3 regions of the Exiguobacterium sp. s59 genome follow, and region 2 is predicted to be linked to each of the others. Evidence: riboswitches for the same ligand, from Rfam matches in the RefSeq annotation. Region 2 holds a riboswitch; each other region holds the start of a gene.
What was found. A riboswitch is a leader RNA that binds a small molecule or an ion and turns the genes downstream of it on or off. The one in region 2 is predicted to bind S-adenosylmethionine.
Positions count from the first base shown of each region.

Region 1: linked by a shared signal. The riboswitch ahead of KNO91_RS09000 (MetQ/NlpA family ABC transporter substrate-binding protein) and the one ahead of metK (methionine adenosyltransferase) in region 2 are both predicted to bind S-adenosylmethionine.
Region 3: linked by a shared signal. The riboswitch ahead of mtnK (S-methyl-5-thioribose kinase) and the one ahead of metK (methionine adenosyltransferase) in region 2 are both predicted to bind S-adenosylmethionine.

Region 1 covers NZ_JACSKG010000004.1:165,699-168,957, reverse strand. The annotation lists gene KNO91_RS09010 (aminotransferase class I/II-fold pyridoxal phosphate-dependent enzyme) at 1-162, shown strand, start outside; gene KNO91_RS09005 (iron-containing alcohol dehydrogenase) at 159-1,175, shown strand; SAM riboswitch class I at 1,217-1,320, shown strand; gene KNO91_RS09000 (MetQ/NlpA family ABC transporter substrate-binding protein) at 1,393-2,214, shown strand; gene KNO91_RS08995 (methionine ABC transporter ATP-binding protein) at 2,226-3,259, shown strand, end outside; gene KNO91_RS08990 (methionine ABC transporter permease) at 3,232-3,259, shown strand, end outside.
Region 2 covers NZ_JACSKG010000003.1:166,309-169,567, reverse strand. The annotation lists gene pckA (phosphoenolpyruvate carboxykinase (ATP)) at 1-1,359, opposite strand, end outside; SAM riboswitch class I at 1,681-1,800, shown strand; gene metK (methionine adenosyltransferase) at 1,933-3,141, shown strand; gene KNO91_RS06815 (hypothetical protein) at 3,185-3,259, opposite strand, start outside.
Region 3 covers NZ_JACSKG010000002.1:147,094-150,352, reverse strand. The annotation lists gene mtnA (S-methyl-5-thioribose-1-phosphate isomerase) at 1-361, opposite strand, end outside; gene mtnK (S-methyl-5-thioribose kinase) at 358-1,509, opposite strand; SAM riboswitch class I at 1,591-1,693, opposite strand; SAM riboswitch class I at 1,899-2,000, shown strand; gene KNO91_RS04125 (2,3-diketo-5-methylthiopentyl-1-phosphate enolase) at 2,071-3,225, shown strand; gene KNO91_RS04120 (2-hydroxy-3-keto-5-methylthiopentenyl-1-phosphate phosphatase) at 3,222-3,259, shown strand, end outside.

The DNA of each region.
Region 1 (3,259 bases), on a different contig from region 2:
TTACTCCACGAGGCGGGCGTCGCCGTCACACCAGGCTATTTCTTCGGAACAGAGGGGGAGCGCTACATCCGATTCGGTCTCGTATCGTCTGAACAGAAGATTGATGAAGCGGTAGAGCGGATCGAGAAATTGTTCGCGGCTTATGAGGAGGTTCATCTATGATTCGTCAGGCGGTACTTGAGTACGATCATTCGAAAGACGCACTTGAGAATCTTCCCGCGCGTATCGGGAAGCGGGAGGCGCTTGTCTTGAGAGGGAAGAGCGGGTATAGCAAGGCGGTGCGCGTGTCGCCTCGCCTTGCGGATCTCCCGAGCGTACGATTTACTGGAGAATGTTCAGACGAGGAAGTTGAACGGTTGAACGGTTATCGACCTGACGTATGGATTGCCGTTGGTGGCGGCAAATTGATTGATACAGCAAAACGAATCGCGGCTTCTCAGAGCGTACCGCTCATTGTCGTCCCAACACTCGTGTCAAACTGTGCCGCCTTCACACCGCTTAGCGTCATCTACACTGAGGAGGGGTCATATATCCGTTACGACACATTTCCGGTCGTCATCGAGCGCGTCATCGCGGATGAACGACTGTTACGTGATTCACCTTACGACTATTTCAAGGCTGGCGTGATCGATACGGTCGCAAAGTGGTACGAGGCCCGATATATTAGCGGAACGACATCAAGGGATGCAGGCATTCAGTCAGGGCTATCGCTCGCGGCACAGTGTGGCAAGTTGATGGACCTGTCGATCCGCGAACAGGATTTCCGTCGCTACGGCACGGACATCCGATATATCGTCGATCACGTCCTCGCAATCGGTGGTGCGGTCGGTGGGTTTGGAGATGCCGGCACACGTGTTGCTGTCGCGCATGCCGTTCATAATGCGCTCAGTCGCTTTGACTCGACTCATCATTGGCTACACGGGGATAAGGTGGGGTTCGGATTGGTGGTTCAAGAGCGACTGGTAGCATCAGAGGACACCGTAATTCTCGAGAACTGGCTTCAATCCATCGGTGCACCAACTTCACTTGCGCAACTTGGTATTCGTTTTGATCAAATCGATGAATTGGTCACATTGATTCGTAAAGAAATCAAGATTCAAGGATTTCGTGATTTCGATGATTTAGAACGGTTAAAAGAAATTCTCATAAATCTTCAAGAAGTGGTTTACAAATAATGCTTTTATCAGTAATATAATAACAAAATAATAGAACCGATTGCTTATCAAGAGTGGTGGAGGGACTGGCCCGATGAAACCCGGCAACCAGATCAGTATGATCATGGTGCTAATTCCAACAGACGAGACGTCTGGGAGATGAGCGTGTCCGACTTTCACTTGTCGTGCCCGCCGCTCTTCGTGAGTAGCGGGCTTTCATTTGGAGGAGGAAATATTCATGAACATCAAACAAAAAACACTTTTGGCAGGTACATCATTTCTTGCAGCAATCGCACTTTCCGCGTGTGGACAATCCGAGGCGAGCGAGACGCTCAGCACGGAAGAACTGACGATCGGAGTGACCGGTGGCCCACACGAGCAGATTGCAGAGAAAGTGCAAGAACTCGCGAAAGAGGACGGGCTTGAAATCGACATTAAAGTATTCAATGATTACAACACACCGAACACTGCTCTCGACGAAGGCAGTCTCGACGTGAACAGTTATCAGACGCTCTCGTTCTTAGAACTTCAAAAATCAGATAAAGGCTACAAGATTGACGACGTATTCAAAACGGTCGCCTTCCCGATGGGGCTGTATTCTGAGAAGTTGAAGGATATCAAGGATTTAAAAGAAGGGGATAAAGTGGCTGTACCGAATGACCCGGCGAACGAACTTCGAGCGCTCCGTCTATACGAGACGGCTGGTCTCATCACATTGAAAGAAGGTCTGACGGATAAGGCGACGAAACGGGATATCGCCGAGAATCCACTCAACCTTGAATTTATCGAACTTGAAGCCTCACAGCTCCCGACACAGCTTCCGGAAGTGGCGCTTGCAGCAATCAATACGAACTTCGCTATGGGAGCTGGCCTTTCAATCAACGAAGACGCGCTTTTCCACGAAGACACGGTCGATAACCCGTACCCGAACTATGTCGTTGTCCGTTCAGCTAACAAAGAAGATGAAGTTGTCGAGACGTTGAAATCATACTACCATTCGGATGAAGTACGTACTTTCATCGAAGAAGAATTCAATGGTTCTGTCGTACCAGCGTTCTAAGGAGGGATTCGATGATTGAACTGAAACACATCACAAAGCAATTTCACGTCAATGGAGATACGATTACCGCGCTCGACGACGTCTCCCTCACAATCGAAAAGGGGGAGATTTTCGGCATCATCGGTCGAAGCGGTGCCGGTAAGAGCACACTCATCCGGATGATCAATCTATTGGAACGACCGACGACAGGTGTCGTTGAGATTGAGGGACAAGACATTACACAATTAAAGAAAAAAGAACTCTCTTCGCTACGTCAGCGAATCGGGATGATCTTTCAACATTACAACTTATTGAAGACTGCGACCGTTGAAGAAAATGTCGCCATCCCGCTCCGCCTCGAAGGGCTCGGGAAAGGAGTCATCCGTGAACGGGTCGACCGCTACCTCGACATCGTCGGTCTATCCGAACATCGGAACCATTACCCTGAACAATTATCAGGCGGACAAAAACAGCGCGTCGCCATTGCTCGTGCGCTCGCACATGAACCGGACATCCTCCTCAGTGACGAGTCGACGAGCGCGCTTGACCCTGAGACGACGGAATCTATTTTAGAGTTATTGCTCGAGATCAACCGAAAGCTCGGTTTGACGATTTTTCTCATCACGCATGAGATGGAAGTGATTGAGCGAATTTGTGACAGGGTTGCGGTGATCGATCACGGCGAAATCATCGAGCAAGGGAATGTGTTGGATGTCTTTTCAAATCCAAGACACGAAACGACGCAACGGTTCTTGAAGACGAACCTCGACGTCCCGGAAGAAGTCGTGTCGGAATTACAGACGCGTGGTACACTCGTCCATCTATCGTTCATCGGCAGTCAGACGGAACAGGCTGTGCTCGCCCAGTTGACGAAACGATTCGGCATCCTACCGAACATCATCGGAGGCGGGATCAAGAAATTGAAAGCGGGTCTTGTCGGAAATCTGCTCGTTCACCTTGATGGCGATCACGATCAAACAGAACTTGCTGTCCGTTATTTGATGACGAGCGGCGTAAACGTAAGGGAGGTGTCGAACCATGCAACAGTTCTGGACAGACTGGGGTG
Region 2 (3,259 bases):
GTCGCGGAGTTGACCATTGACCGCGGCATTGACCATTGCACGTGTATAGGCGAGTTTCATACGCGAACCTTCGCCGTATGCCCCACCTGTCCAACCTGTGTTGACAAGGTAGACATCCACATCGTGTTCTTCAATTAACTGACCGAGCATATCCGCATAACGCTCAGGAGCGAGCGGGAGGAACGGTGAACCGAAGCAAGTCGAGAACGTCGCTTGTGGTTCTGTGACCCCACGCTCCGTACCAGCAAGTTTAGACGTATAACCAGACAAGAAATGATACATCGCCTGTTCTTTCGTTAGTTTGCTGATTGGAGGTAAGACACCGTACGCATCTGCCGTCAAGAAGACGATTGTATTCGGATGACCGGCACGTGATGGAAGTAAGGCGTTGTCGATGAACTCGATCGGATACGCCGCACGTGTATTTTCCGTCAAGGAAATGTTCTTATAGTCAGGCGTACGATCTTCGTTTAATACGACGTTTTCGATCAATGAACCGAATCGGATCGCATCATAGATTTGTGGTTCGTTCTCACGTGACAGGTTGATCGTCTTCGCGTAGCAACCACCCTCGATGTTGAAGACCCCATCCGGTGACCATCCGTGCTCGTCGTCTCCAATCAAATGGCGCTCCGGATCTGCCGAGAGTGTCGTCTTTCCAGTTCCCGACAATCCAAAGAAGAGGGCCGTTTCGTTTGCATCATTGACGTTTGCCGAGCAGTGCATCGATAATACGTTTTGCTCAGGCAACAAGAAGTTCATGACGGAGAAAATTGACTTTTTAATTTCGCCACCGTATTCTGTTCCCCCGATCAGAATCGTGCGCTTGGCGAATGAAACGAGAATGAACGTCTCTGAGTTCGTACCATCGACTGCAGGGTCTGCTTTATAACTCGGTGCATAGATGACCGTGAACGGATCGAACGCACCTTTCGTCGGCCATTCACGTAAGAATAATTGCTTCGCGAACAGGCTGTGCCATGCATATTCTGTGATCGCACGAACCGGTAGCGTATAGTGCTCATCGGCACCTGCAGACGCTTCGAGGTAATAAAGCTTATCTTTCTTTTCTAAATGATCGAGTACTTTGTCGAGAAGTGCTGAAAACTTCTCTTCTGCGATTGGTTGGTTCACTTTTCCCCAATCAACAAGGTTGTTGCTGACTTCATCTTGTACGACGAATTTGTCTTTCGGTGACCGTCCGGTAAAAGCACCGGTGCTGACAGATAAAGCCCCGTCTTTTGTCAGTACACCTTCACCGTTTTGAATGGCTTCTTCCACCAGTTCTGGAACCGTCAAGTTCCGTTTCATGTCGGCACCATTAATTAATTCTTCGATTTTCAGGAGCGTTGTCGCCATCCTGAATCCCACCTTTCCCCTAAATAGATGTGGATGAAATCCGCATACTTCCGCGATTACGATTAATCAGTATGACATTTTTAATTATATGTGACACACTAATTAAAAACAAGCGTTTCTTCTCTCTAAGTAAGCGCTTTCTTACAAAGACAGTTTATCACATTCTCTTATCACAAGGTGTTAAAAAACAGAAACGAATTAAAAAATGTTTGACGATTCACAAACAGAAATGTTTTGCAAGTCAGTGAAAACTTTTACGAATTCGTCTGATTCCCTTGACATAATCGAGCGTCATTTATATGATGGTTTTCGTAACGGATACTCTTATTCTGAGCGGTGGAGGGAACAAGGCCCTACGAAGCCCAGCAACCGTCCGACATGAAGTCTTGTGCGGAAAAGGTGCTATCCTGAAGCGAAGCCATTAGCTTCGAACGATAAGAGGGTAAGGAAGAACGATTCAACCTTTCCCCATGTATGTCATCGGGGGAGGTTTTTTTCATTACCGTCCCAAAGCAACGCGTAAGGGGAACGAGTACCGTCCACATATCACCCTTATTATAGGAGGTTTTTTGAATGTCAAAATTGAACCGTCGACTTTTTACTTCAGAGTCGGTTACTGAAGGACATCCAGATAAAATTTGTGATCAGATCTCTGACTCGATTTTGGATGCCATTTTAGCGGAAGACCCGAATGCCCGTGTTGCGGCAGAAACGTCTGTCACAACAGGTCTTGTACTCGTAGCTGGTGAAATCACAACGTCAACTTACGTGGATATCCCGAAAGTTGTCCGTGAAACAATCCGTGAAATCGGATACACACGTGCGAAATATGGTTTCGACGCAGAAACATGTGCGGTCTTGACGTCGATTGACGAGCAGTCAGTAGACATCGCGCAAGGTGTTGACCAGGCTCTTGAAGCACGTGAAGGTCAGATGACTGAAGAGGAACTTGATGCAATCGGTGCAGGTGACCAAGGTCTCATGTTCGGATATGCGACAAACGAGACACCTGAGCTCATGCCGCTCCCAATCTCATTGGCGCACAAGTTGTCACGTCGCCTTGCTGAAGTTCGTAAGAACGGTACGCTTGAATACCTCCGTCCGGATGGTAAGACGCAAGTGACGGTCGAGTACGATGAGGACAACAACCCTGTTCGTATCGATACAATCGTCATCTCGACACAACACGCTGAAGAAATCACACTTGAGCAAATTCAAGAAGACTTGAAAAAACATGTCATCGAAGCAGTCATCCCGGCTGAACTCATCGATGCTGAAACGAAATACTTCATTAACCCGACTGGTCGCTTCGTAATCGGTGGACCACAAGGGGATGCAGGTCTTACAGGACGTAAAATCATCGTCGATACGTACGGTGGTTACGCTCGTCACGGCGGTGGCGCGTTCTCTGGTAAAGATCCTACAAAAGTTGACCGTTCAGCGGCGTACGCAGCTCGTTATGTAGCGAAAAACATCGTTGCAGCAGGACTTGCGGATAAAGCAGAAGTTCAACTCGCTTACGCGATTGGGGTAGCACATCCAGTATCAATCGCTGTCGATACGTTCGGCACTGGTAAATTGAGCGAAACAGAGCTCGTTGAACTCGTTCGTGAGAACTTCGACCTCCGTCCAGCAGGCATCATCAAGATGCTTGACCTTCGCCGTCCAATCTACAAGCAAACAGCAGCTTACGGTCACTTCGGTCGTACAGATATCGAACTCCCATGGGAGCAAACAGATAAAGCAGCAGTTCTTGAAGAAGGCGCGAAGCGTTTCGCATAATCAAAAAAACCGACCTTTCCACGGAAAGGTCGGTTTTTTTAGGTTAAGTCGTTGGTGGCGTCTGTTTATTGTCATTCGAAGTCGAATCAGTGGAAGTTGTTTCTTGTCCAAGTGCGGT
Region 3 (3,259 bases), on a different contig from region 2:
GCTCTTTAATTGCTTTTGCGATCTGTTCAAAGTCCTCCCCTACGTTCAATCGTAGGAGTGATTCGATGACGTGCTGTAAGTTGACCGCCGTCGGTCTGGTCGCAATCAATCGTTGCCCGACTTGGTCCAATTGGCGGTGAAAATATGGATTATCTTGCAGACGTGATGCTTCTTTTGCGAGGACGAACGCCCCGAAATAGGCGATGGCCGGTGCTCCTCGAACTTGAAGCGACTTGATCGCATGTTCGGCCTGTTCGAGCGTCAACACTTCAATATAGCGCTCTTCTTGCGGCAACTGTGTCTGATCTAAAATCGTCAAGATTTCAGTGTCGGCATCGAAATGAATACTTTGCACACTCATACTCGCACCTCCGACAGGACTGGAATCAACTGGTCAATCGATTGAATCTGATGGCGCTGTTTGATGAGGCGCGTGCCGAGTTCTAAGGAGTGGCGTTTCCGTTCGATGCGAAGGTCGTCTGGTAGTGTTTCTAAGTCAGCGACCCCAGCAAGACCAATCGTTCGACGAATCAGTTCACAGCCTGCGTAACCAATCGCATCACTCAAAATCGACGGCAACAGTTCGTCCACGAATCCTACTGTGTTGAACGGTTCGACCGCCTGTGTGAAGCGTGTGCGGAACGTTTTTTCAAACGTCTCCCAGACGGTGAGCACTTCTGTGAAGCGTTCGAACCGTTTCAACGGATGCGCATACGTCGAGAACACTAAATGAGCAATGATTTGACCGATATCAAAGCCGAACGGACCATAAAACGCAAACTCAGGATCGATGATTTTCGTTTCTTGACGCGTCGCAAAAATACTTCCTGTATGTAAATCTCCATGTAATAACGCTTCATGTTTCGTCACGAACCCGACCTTCAATTTGGCCACTTCAATCTTCAGGGCGAGATCTGACCATAATTTTTCAACATCTGTACGAATGGCAGATTCAATCTGATTCGATTCTGCATCGCGATACGGGTCGGTAAAGATGAGTTTCTCCGTGATATCGCACAGTTCTGGATTATAATACTCCTTTTCGATTTGTTTCTTGACGAGTGGACCGTTCGCATAGTCAGACGTCGCAAACAACGTTTCACCGAGGAATGTACCGACGTGACGCGCTAAATTCGGATAGCTCTCGCCTTTTAGAAAGCCGGTGCGGACAATCTCAAAAGCTGATAAATCTTCCAAAATCGTATAAGCGAGTTCACGGTCGCTCCCGAGGACACCCGGTACGAACTGTGGAACGACTTTGTAAAACTCACGAAGGGCCAGCTGTTCAATCCAAGACCGATCAAGCGTGAGCGGCCAGCTCTCTCCAACGACTTTTGCGTATGGTAACGCCTGTTTCACAATCAATGACGTATCGCCTTGGCGAACGCGAAAGACGAGATTTAAATTTCCATCTCCGATTTCCTCACATTCTGCGATCCCCTCTTCTAGTAACCCCAACTGTCGAACATGGTCGACGACACTCTGTTCTGTAAACGCCTTATAAGCCATGATGCTTTCCCCTTTCCTGTGCATATACATGAAAAAAGCCCCTTTCTCCGCGAGAAAGAGGCACACCCAAATTGGTTGTTCCTCTCATCTTTCAGACATATGTCTGGTGGATGTAGCACCGTGCCAAATGGTCGGTTGCTGCGGCGTCTTAGGGCCAATTCCCTCTGCCAACTCGCGATAAGAGTAAATGATTTAATTGTGTTTGACGTGTTGAGACGAATATTACGGACTCGAGACGCTAGTTGTCAATCCTCTATTTTCGGTCGACTCCCTATTTTTGACACGCATATATAGAAACATTATTTTCAAACTTTTTTTCTCAAAAAAAGGAATTGACGAGTGAGCGATTCTATGTAAAAATTCAATTAAATTTCACAACTTCACAACTATTCTTATCAAGAGCAGACGGAGGGACAAGCCCGATGATGTCGCAGCAACCGACCAGAAATGGCACGGTGCTAATTCTTGCAGCTATCGCTGAGAGATAAGAGTTCATTGTTTTCGAATGACCTCTTGCCTTGGCATGAGGTCATTTTTTGTTTGACCTGAAAGGAGGAACTTATGGGAATTATCGCTACTTATGAAATCAAACATACCGATCACGTCGAACGCGTGGCTGAAAAAATCGCACATGAGCTGACCGTCGGCACGTGGACCGAGTTGAACCACATCGAGCAACATCAACTGCAGGCGTTCCGTGGTGAGGTCATCGAGACGTCCCAACAAGAAACGACGAGTCGCTTCTCTATTCGTTACCCGCTACATAATGTGACGCCAGACTTCTCGTCCATTCTGACGACGACGTTTGGAAAACTATCACTCGACCCAAGCGTCCAACTGATTGACCTATCACTCCCGGAAGAGCTCGCATCAGACTTCCCTGGTGCCACATTCGGTGTCGAAGGTGTTCGCGACATCCTTCGTGTACACGACCGACCGCTCGCCATGAGTATCTTCAAAGGTGTTATCGGACGGGACCTCGACTTTTTGGCGACACAGCTCCGTGACCAATTCAACGGCGGAATCGACCTCGTCAAGGACGATGAGATTTTATATGACAATCCACTTACCCCGTCGCTCGAACGGGCACGGGTCGGGGCATCGATCATTCAAGAACATCAAGAATTGACGGGTCGCTCCGTTCTATACGCCGTGACATTGAGTGGACCCGTCTTCACGTTACGCGAACAGGCGAAGCAATTGATTGAGGCTGGCGCGACCGCGCTCTTGTTTAACGTGTATACGTATGGGCTCGATGCCTTGCGAGAACTCGCCAAAGACTCTGAGATTCACGTTCCGATTTTGGCACATCCCGCTTTTGCGGGGGCGTTGACTGGATCAGTCCGCCATTCCCTCCTTTTCGGGAAACTGATTCGACTCGCCGGGGCGGACTTGACGCTCTTCCCGTCGCCGTATGGTTCGCTGTCGACACCGAAAGACGAAGCGCAACAGATTCAGACGTATGCGACAGAACCCCATTGGACGAAACCGATTCTGACGGTCCCATCTGCCGGGATTCATCCTGGACTCGTCCCGGACTTGGTTCGAGACTTCGGAACGGATGTCGTCATCAATGCCGGCGGCGGGATTCATGGGCATCCAGACGGTGCGGTCGCTGGAGCGAAGGCGTTCCGACAGGCGATTGACCAGACGCTTGGCAAGACGAACGATACCGATGCACTATCGACCGCGTTGGATGCGTGGGGTGCACGATGAGCACGCATGTCATCTGTGACTTCGACGGGACGAT